One region of the Paenibacillus sp. MZ03-122A genome, then DNA from elsewhere that is predicted to be linked to it. Evidence: riboswitches for the same ligand, from Rfam matches in the RefSeq annotation. Region 1 holds a riboswitch; each other region holds the start of a gene.
What was found. Region 1 has a riboswitch for thiamine pyrophosphate ahead of tenA (thiaminase II). Riboswitches for the same ligand answer to the same signal wherever they lie in the genome.
Positions count from the first base shown of each region.

Region 2: it holds a riboswitch for thiamine pyrophosphate, as region 1 does, so the genes downstream of both, thiC (phosphomethylpyrimidine synthase ThiC) here and tenA (thiaminase II) in region 1, are expected to answer to the same signal.
Region 3: it holds a riboswitch for thiamine pyrophosphate, as region 1 does, so the genes downstream of both, NLX74_RS18980 (ECF transporter S component) here and tenA (thiaminase II) in region 1, are expected to answer to the same signal.

Region 1 is NZ_JANAVI010000006.1:86,427-89,711, forward strand. It holds gene NLX74_RS14630 (NAD-dependent malic enzyme) at 1-1,562, shown strand, start outside; TPP riboswitch at 1,655-1,757, shown strand; gene tenA (thiaminase II) at 1,896-2,585, shown strand; gene thiM (hydroxyethylthiazole kinase) at 2,660-3,285, shown strand, end outside.
Region 2 is NZ_JANAVI010000005.1:415,275-418,559, reverse strand. It holds gene NLX74_RS14070 (hypothetical protein) at 1-37, shown strand, start outside; gene thiC (phosphomethylpyrimidine synthase ThiC) at 162-1,961, opposite strand; TPP riboswitch at 2,147-2,259, opposite strand; gene NLX74_RS14060 (IclR family transcriptional regulator) at 2,415-3,158, opposite strand.
Region 3 is NZ_JANAVI010000009.1:140,649-143,933, forward strand. It holds gene NLX74_RS18970 (polynucleotide kinase-phosphatase) at 1-57, shown strand, start outside; gene NLX74_RS18975 (TatD family hydrolase) at 78-875, shown strand; TPP riboswitch at 920-1,029, shown strand; gene NLX74_RS18980 (ECF transporter S component) at 1,279-1,875, shown strand; gene NLX74_RS18985 (ABC transporter ATP-binding protein) at 1,875-3,285, shown strand, end outside.

The DNA of each region.
Region 1 (3,285 bases):
TGGAGAAACAGAGCGTACGGGCATATCAGCAGTTTCTAGCACAACCCACCATGCTGCGAAAAAATGCTTCTCTCAACGACCTTCACAACCGAAATGTCGTACTCTACTACCGGCTGCTAACCGATCATTTGAGTGAAATGCTGCCCGTAGTCTACACGCCGACTGTAGGAACCGCGATTCAAGAATATAGTCACGAGTACAACCGCCCTGGAGGCATATATTTGTCGATAGATAACCCGAACGGTATTGGACAAGCATTCCATAATTCTGGTTTGAGCGGCCATGATGTGGATCTGATCGTCGTGACAGATTCCGAAAGTATTTTAGGGATTGGTGACTGGGGCGTTGGGGGGATTAACATTGCTATCGGCAAGCTTGCAGTGTATACGGCTGCGGCAGGTATTCATCCCGGGCGGGTGCTGCCAATTGTACTGGATGTAGGTACAAATAATGAAAAGCTGCTGAATGATCCACTGTACATCGGAAACCGCCATAAACGGGTTCGCGGAGAAGCCTATAACCAGTTTATTGATACTTTTATCAGCAAAACGTTAGCGCAATTCCCAAAGGCGCTTTTACATTGGGAAGACGTGGGTAGCGTAAATGCACGCCATATTATAGGAAAATACGGTCAAAGTATACTCACCTTCAACGATGATATACAAGGTACAGGAGCGGTGACCTTGGCTGCGATTCTTTCGGCGGTGGGTGTCACCAAGACTCCGCTGCTTGAACAAAAAATACTTGTTTTCGGCCCAGGGGCAGCAGGAATCGGTAATGCTGATCAAATTCGGGGTGCTATGATCGAGGACGGCCTTTCCGCAGAACATTCCTTCAAGTCCTTTTGGGCCTTTGATTATCGCGGGCTGTTAATGGAAGATATGGAAGACGTATTGGAGTATCAGAAACCGTATGTGCGCAATAAGGATGAAGTCAGTTCATGGACCCGGTCGGGTGACGGCAAAATACCACTGCTGGAGGTCATCCGTCAGGTGAAGCCTACGATATTGATTGGAACTTCCGGTGTAGCAGGTGCCTTTTCTGAAGAGATCATCAAGGAGATGGCGAAACATGTAGAACGCCCGATCATTATGCCCATGTCCAATCCTACAAACCTTGCAGAAGCAGTACCCGAGGATTTGATCCGGTGGACCGATGGCAAAGCACTGATTGCAACCGGAAGTCCTTTTGAGCCCGTCACCTATAACGGTACGAAATTTGAGATTGGACAGGCGAACAATGCCTTTGTTTTTCCGGGACTGGGTCTGGGTGCGATTGTGGTTAAAGCCAAAAGGATTACCCCTGCGATGTTTACAGCGGCAGCAGTTGCTGTTGCCAATGGTGTAGATTCGAATACGCCTGGCGGTGCACTACTCCCTCATATCCGAAAATTACGCGAAGTTTCGTACGCTGTTGCGATTGCGGTTGCAAAAGCCGCGATACAGGATCAGGTAGCTCAGGCGCACATTTCAGATGTGGAACAAGCTGTACGAGATGCAATGTGGAAACCGGAATATGCCAAGGTCAAAGCTGTGGAAAATGTAATTCATCACCCTCACTAAGCCCAAAACACCTAACTAGAGGAAATTTCATATTTTGCACACTATGTTTGACATAGCGTATGAACGTATGTACAGTAATAGTCAAAAGAATAGAAGTCCACTAGGGGAGCCGCTATGGCTGAGACAAGAACGTATCTTGGACCCTTTGAACCTGATCTAGTTCGTACTAGCGTAGGAAAGTGGAGCCTTCGTATATAAGGTTTCAAACGTTTTTTTGCGTATTGGGCCTATTGTTGAAGCCGCTCCCATTTTTCCGGGGCGGCTTTTTAGCGTTGTTCCGGAATTATATTCTTACAGGACTTCTTGCTCTTCAATTTGATGGAGGTGGGGAAATTGAGTTTTACACAAGAACTCCGTCGGCAGGCGGACGGCATTTTTCAAGCGATTTTTGAGCACCCCTTTGTGAGAGGTATTGCTGAAGGAAGTTTGACAAGGGGACAGCTGATTCACTATGTAAAACAGGACTTTGAATATTTGAACGCCTACATGCGGATATACGGCATCGCAATCTCCAAATGCACCAATCGGGAGGATATGGCTGTATTTAATGAACAAATCTCTTTTATTCTCCACAGCGAGGTTCATCCGCATCAAAATTTCTGTGCTGTCGCAGGGGTGACCTATGAAGAGTTGCAGGGATATCCGCTCGCTCCGTCGGCTCATCACTATATCCGTCACATGCTGACGGTTGCGCATGAGGGTAGCCTGGGCGAGATCTTGGCTGTGCTGCTGCCATGTATGTGGACGTATGCTGAGATTGGTCGCAGGCTGCTGGATGAAGTAAAGCCGGATGAGTCTCATCCGTTCTATGAATGGATTGGCTTCTATGGAGACCAGCTTGATGATACAACACTCAAGTTCCGAGAACGTGTAGATGCTTGGGCGGAAGACGCAACGGCTGCTGAGCGGGAGCGGATGATTGAGCATTTTATACTGAGCTGCCAGCTGGAATATAAGTTCTGGGATATGGCTTATAAACAGGAAGAATGGCCGGTCCAAATGCAGGCAGCGATCTTGGAATAGTCAGCCTGGCGATTCGATGCGTGAAGTACGGTTAATGCCCTGTTGAACCACCAACTATAGAGAGGATAATCATTATGAGTACATGGGAAAAAAGTTATTCGGATCTCCTGACGAAGGTACAAAACAGCAAACCCCTCGTTCACAATATGACCAATGTGGTAGTCACCAACTTTACAGCCAACGGCCTGTATGCATTGGGCGCCTCCCCGGTGATGGCCTATGCACCTGAGGAAGTAGCAGATATGGCAAAAATAGCAGGCGCCGTCGTGTTAAACATCGGTACACTGAACCGCGAACTGGTGGATGCCATGATCATTGCTGGACAATCGGCGAATGCACACGGTGTTCCGGTGCTGCTAGATCCGGTCGGTGCGGGAGCAACGAGCTTTAGAACTGAATCGGCACTGCGAATCCTGAGTGAAGTCGAAATCTCATTGGTGCGGGGCAATGCAGCCGAAGTCGCACATCTTGTTGGAGAAGCGCGTGAGATTAAAGGCGTAGATGCCGGTGACAGTGCTGACAGCGACTATGTCGATCTGGCAATTCGGGCTGCTCGAACGCTCAATACAATGGTTGTCATTACTGGAAAAGAGGACGTCATCACCGATGGGGCCGAAGCACGAATGATTAGCGGCGGAGACGCGCTCCTCACGAAGGTAACCGGAGCAGGCTGTCTGCTGACCTCTGTGTTAGGTGCCTT
Region 2 (3,285 bases), on a different contig from region 1:
TCAGGACATTTTGAATGAAAAAATGGGTAAAAAATAAGGCGCCGTTTATCCGGTTGAATGATCCCACTTTACATAAGAAGCTAAAAAGCCGTAGTTTCCTACATTGACTGTAGAGAACCACGGCTTTTTTAATTCATACGTTCCTAAACTCCACGTTCGTTTTACTGACCGCCATCCCGATACTGCTCTGCCTTCTCACGCATCCCGACAGCTACTGCTTCTTGGGTGTTCAGCCCCTTATCCGCTGCATAGGCGCGAATGTCCTGAGTGATACGCATACTACAAAATTTAGGGCCGCACATCGAGCAAAAATGTGCTTCCTTGGCGCCCTCTGCCGGTAGCGTTTCATCATGGTAGGACAAGGCACGCTCGGGATCAAGCGACAGATTGAACTGATCCCGCCAGCGGAACTCAAAGCGCGCCTTGGACAAAGCATCATCCCGCTGCTGCGCTCGTGGATGCCCCTTCGCCAGATCGGCAGCATGTGCCGCAATTTTGTAGGTAATGACACCCTCGCGGACATCATCCTTATTGGGCAGACCCAAATGCTCCTTAGGCGTAACATAGCACAGCATGGACGTCCCGAACCAACCGATCATCGCCGCCCCGATGGCTGAGGTAATATGATCATATCCGGGGGCAATATCCGTCGTGAGCGGTCCCAAGGTATAGAAAGGAGCTTCCTTACAAATCTCCATTTGTAAATCCACATTCTCTTTGATTTTATGCATAGGGACATGTCCCGGCCCTTCAATCATGACCTGAACATCATGCTTCCATGCGATTTGCGTTAGCTCGCCCAACGTTTCCAGCTCTGCAAACTGTGCTTCATCATTCGCATCATAGATACTACCTGGACGTAGACCATCTCCGAGAGAAAAGGCCACATCATAGGCTTTCATAATTTCGCAAATTTCTTCAAAATGTGTATACAAAAAATTCTCCTGATGGTGCGCAAGGCACCAGGCTGCCATGATTGACCCGCCTCGGGATACAATTCCCGTCATTCTATTCGCCGTCATCGGAATATACCGCAGCAATACACCCGCATGAATTGTAAAATAGTCCACTCCCTGCTCCGCCTGCTCAATCAGCGTATCGCGATACAACTCCCACGTCAGCGCTTCTGCTTCACCGTTCACCTTTTCAAGTGCCTGATACAGCGGCACAGTCCCAATCGGTACAGGAGAATTCCGAATGATCCATTCACGTGTTGTATGGATATTACGGCCTGTGGACAGGTCCATAACCGTATCCGAGCCCCAACGCACCGCCCAAGTCATTTTCTCCACTTCCTCCTCGATGGAGGAGGTAACCGCAGAATTACCAATGTTCGCATTGATCTTCACGTGAAAATGACGCCCAATGACCATTGGCTCACTTTCCGGGTGATTGATATTCGAAGGCAAAATGGCTCGTCCAGCCGCCAATTCCTGCCGTACAAACTCAGGCTCGACCCCTTCGCGGATCGCCGCAAATTCCATTTCGGGCGTAATGATCCCTTGCCGCGCATAATGCATTTGCGTCACTGTACGCCCTTGCGAAGCACGAAGCGGACGATTGGTCACGCCGGGAAATTCCACTGTCTCCCGTTTGGAGCCAGGTTTCAGTCCATTATCCTCCGGCTTGACGGCGCGTCCCTCGTAAGCCTCCACATCGCCCCGTTCCAGTGCCCAAGCTCGCCGTAATGGAGGCAGGCCCTGACGGATATCGACCTGATAGGCTTTGTCGGTCATGGGACCGCTTGTATCATATACACGCAATGGCTCATGATGCTCCGTGCCCTGCGGCGTATGTGTAGGATGAAGAGCAATTTCGCGCTCTGGCACGGCAATGTCCGGCCGCGAGCCTTGAATATATACCTTACGGCTTCCTGGAAAGGGCGTTACCCCACTGGCTTGCTCCCCGTTTGTCTTCTCTACCTCAACTTTTTTTGTTCCTTCTGCTTCTGTCGGCTTCATTGTCCATTCCTCCCGTTTCGATGAAATGACACACCGATCCGGAACCATTCCCAGGGTGGCGCTGATCTATGCAAAAAAGCCGGTTCCCCAGGGAACCGGCTAATCTAACGAGGCAGCTGTCCAGACAGTGCGCATATGGAATATCCATTCCAATGCGCCACTGAAGACAGCAGCCGCGTATACATTTCAATGGCCGATTACTTCCCTACGCTGGTATGATCCAGATCAGGTGCAAAGGGTCCGGAATCTTGCACGATTCCATCTCAGCCCGGCATTACAGGCTCCCCCAGTAACTGTGATACTTCTATTCACATGAGGCGGATATAACAGACATCCGCCTTCCTTACCAGACTACTTCAAATTTATGGCTTTGGCAACCCTTCTAGGTACCCTTTTACCAAGAAGACACTCCCTATCAAATCACTCTGCTTGCTTCAACTGTGTTCATTCTTGTTACGGAAGCATAAGCCCCATTTCCTTCGCCGCTTCGATCAAAATCGGAGCAAAGTCATGTAGCGTCTCGGGTGCAAGTCGACTGACCGGGCCGGATACAGATAAAGCCGCAGTGACCTGTCCCTTCCGGTTCACAATTGGCGCTGCCACAGCAGCAGCCCCTGGCTCCCGTTCTTCATAGCTGGTCGCATAGCCCTTCTCGCGAATGTCCTGCAGCTGGGCTTTATAGACCTCCGGGTCTACTGAGGGCGGCCATTCATCCCCGCTTAGCAGGGCTTCCAGCTCCTGCGGCGGCATAAAGGCCGCCAGCACCTTGCTGGAGGCCCCTACAGCCAGCGGCATACGCGCACCTACAGGCGCGACCCTGCGGATCGCCTGATTGCTCTGCACGGCTTGTATGCGAATACGCATACTGCCGTCCCGTAAGTACAAGCTGACCGTCTCCCCCAGACGGTCACGTAGTCCTTCCATTGCAGGTTGTAACAGCACCGCCGGCTCGTCACTTTGGGACAAATGCGTGGATAGCTCCCAAATGCGGAAGCCAAGTCGATATTTTTCCGTTTCGGCATTCCGAACGACAAAGCCCCGATCCTCCAACGTAGTCAGCAGCCGATGAACCGTGCTTTTATGTAGACCAATTTTGGAGGCAATCTCCGTCAGGCCAAGATCCGAATTTGCGGTAAAACACAGCAGTATATCAAGTGCACGCTCTACAGCGCGAACGGTTAATTTACGGTCTTCCATCGTGAACCGCTCCTCTTGTATCCATATTCGTTTCACACTATGAAACATGGTTACATAAATTATATAGAATAGTCGCGGCTACTGTAAACCGATGTTTTTGTGACAACCATATTACAGAACGAGAACA
Region 3 (3,285 bases), on a different contig from region 1:
GAATGCGTCCTTGCCGCGCTATCTCTGGAATCGGAGCCGATTGATCCGAGATTGTAGTTTGCGAAGGAGGGATTGAGATGGAAAGGGGTACACCGTTAATTGATATTGGTGTGAACTTGATGCACCGTTCGTTTCATGCAGATCGGGAACAGGTGGTGGAGAGAGCCGCGGCTGTAGGGATTTCACCGCTGATTATTACCGGGACCAGTGTCCGCAGCAGTCGGGAGGCTTCTCAGTATGCAGCACGTTATCCGGGCAAGCTGTATGCGACAGCTGGCGTGCATCCCCATGATGCCAAAGACTGCAACGCAGACACGATTCAGCAGCTCCGCCAGTTGGCGGGTCAGCCGCAGGTTGTATCCATAGGGGAATGCGGATTGGACTATAACCGTGATTTTTCGCCACGTGATGTGCAGCGTCGATGGTTTGGCGAGCAAATCCAACTGGCGGGTGAGCTGAATATGCCGTTATTTCTGCATGAACGAGATGCACATGAGGACCTTGTCGCTATGCTTCGGGAGTATCAAGGGCTTGTGGATAAAGCGGTAGTGCATTGTTTTACTGGCACTGAACAGGAATTGCATACGTATGTAGAAATGGGACTGTATATCGGGATCACCGGCTGGATTTGCGACGAACGGCGTGGCAAACATCTGCGTGAACTGGTCAGAGATATTCCCTTGGACCGTCTGATGATTGAAACGGATGCTCCATTTTTGACCCCGCGTAATTTGCCCGTGAAGCCCAAAGAAGGGCGTAATGAGCCCGTGTATCTCGCTCATATTGCTGCTACGGTTGCCGAATGTACAGGTCGAAGCATGATGGAGATCGAAATCGCGACGACGGAGACAGCCAAACGTTTCTTCGGATTATAGGATTGTCAAAGCCATAGATGTGGTATATATTATAGTGAATTAAAAAAGCATTGTCGGGAGCTTGAGAAAGTCAGGCTGAGAGGGTGGCCCTTGCCACTGACCGTGAAATCTGATCTGGGTAATGCCAGCGTAGAGAAACCAAGAACACTATACAGGAATGCCGCTTGTTTTGCGGTTGTCGATAGATTCAATGTATGTCCTAACATTTTACCTTGACCCTGGCTTTGGCTTGGTATCAGTGTAGTAGCTTAGACTACTGGTTATATAAGGCATATCGACGAATGATGTTTTGTATGGTGCTTCACCTTTTACTGCGCATAAAGCTTGCCTGGAGATTCAGCTCCAGACAAGCTTTTTTTATGGCCAAGAGGCCAATTATAAGGAAAAAGGGGAGCACGCAATAATGAATACTGCTGTAAGAGCGTCCAAAGGGTTGAAGCTGACTGATATTTTGGTCACGATTGTGATATCTGTTGTGTTCGGGTTGGTCTACAAAATATGGGGACCTGCCTATGACTTGATGAAACCATTTGGTCTACACGCTGAGCAACTGATGTATGGCATGTGGTTTATGGCAGGCACGTTTGCTTATCTCATCATTCGCAAGCCGGGTGTTGCGATTTTGGCAGAGGTGGCAGCGGCAACGGTCAGCGCTTTTTTGGGAAGCGAATGGGGCATGTCCACCTTGTACTATGGCCTACTGCAAGGCCTGGGAGCGGAGCTGTTTTTTGCGGCTTTTCTATATCGGAACGCAAACCTGTGGGTTGCTTCGCTAGCTGCGGCTGGGGCGGCTGTCACTTCTCTGATTTTAGACTTCAGTTACGGGTATATTGATCAGCTATCGACCTGGAACTATGTTTTGTATATTGGATTTCGGATGATTGGCAGTATTGTGATTGCCGGGGTATTCGCGTTCTATCTGGCTAAGGCATTGGAGGTAACCGGAGTTACACGAAGTTTGAGACCTGCAACGGAACAAGATTATAAGGGGCTGGATTGATGAGCCGGGCAACCGAAGATGTGGTGGCTTCGATCACCCGTCTACGGTTGAAATTTCCCGGTGAGCAAGAGCTGCTTTTTCACAATATGTCTTTGTCTGTCCACAAGGGGGAAAAGCTGCTGCTACTGGGACCGAGTGGATGCGGTAAATCAACGCTGCTCCAAGTGTTAAGCGGTCTGATTCCACGCACGATAGAAGTGCCCATGAAATGCGATGCTGCTGTAATCCCAAGTGTCTCAGGTATTGTATTTCAAGATCCTGATACGCAGTTCTGTATGTCATATGCAGACGAGGAACTGGCTTTTGTGTTGGAAAATAATCAGATTCCCCGGGAACAGATGCAATCCCGTATTCGCGAGCGGCTGATACAGGTGGGTCTATCGACGGATGATATACACATGCCCATTGGCAACATGTCACAGGGAATGAAGCAGCGTTTGGCGATTGCGTCTGTGCTGGCTATGGAGCCAGAAGTGCTTTTTCTGGATGAGCCGACGGCTTTGTTGGACGAGGAAGGCACTACACAGGTGTGGGATACCATTCGCAATATTTCGGTAGACCAGACACTGGTGATCGTAGAGCATAAAATTAATGAAATCGTCCATGATGTGGATCGGATTGTGGTGCTTTCTGCTCAAGGGGAGATCATTGCGGATGGAAGGGCAGAAGAAGTATTTCGTGTGCATCGGCAGGCATTGTCTGAGTACGGGGTGTGGTACCCGGGAGTATGGAATGAATCGTCTTCGCCACGTTGGAGTGAATCAGTGACACAACAGAGTGGTGCGGGGACTGATTTGCTGGAGCTGGAACATTTTAGCGGCCTCCGCGGTTTAAGTCCAGTGATTTATGTGGAACATGCGCAGGTGAAGCCTGGCGACTGGATTGGCGTGGTCGGTGAAAACGGGGCTGGCAAAAGCTCGCTGCTGCTCTCCATGATGCGTTTACTTCGCACACAGGGACGTTATAGCGTGTGTGGGATTGAGGCAGGCAGTACGGAACAACTGGCAGAGCGTATCGGGTTTGCATTTCAAAATCCCGAGCTGCAATTCGTAGCGCATACCGTACGAAAGGAACTAGAGTATTCGTTACCCAAGAGCTTGTTTAGTGCTGAACAGTGCCGGGAGCGGGTGGATCGGATGCTCGTACAGTTCGGATTGGAGCGGCTGGACGAGCGTCATCCGTATCAGCTTTCGTTAGGCCAAAAAAGGCGGTTGAGTATTGCTACGGCCATGATCCGTGAGCCGGAAGTGCTGCTGCTGGATGAGCCGACTTTTGGTCAGGATGCGCGTAATACCTTTGTCATGCTGGATATGTTGGAGCAGTTGAGAGCGGCAGGCACGGCCATTGTGATGGTCACACATGACCCGGAAATTGTCCGTCGATATTGTACCGATATATGGCGGATTCAGA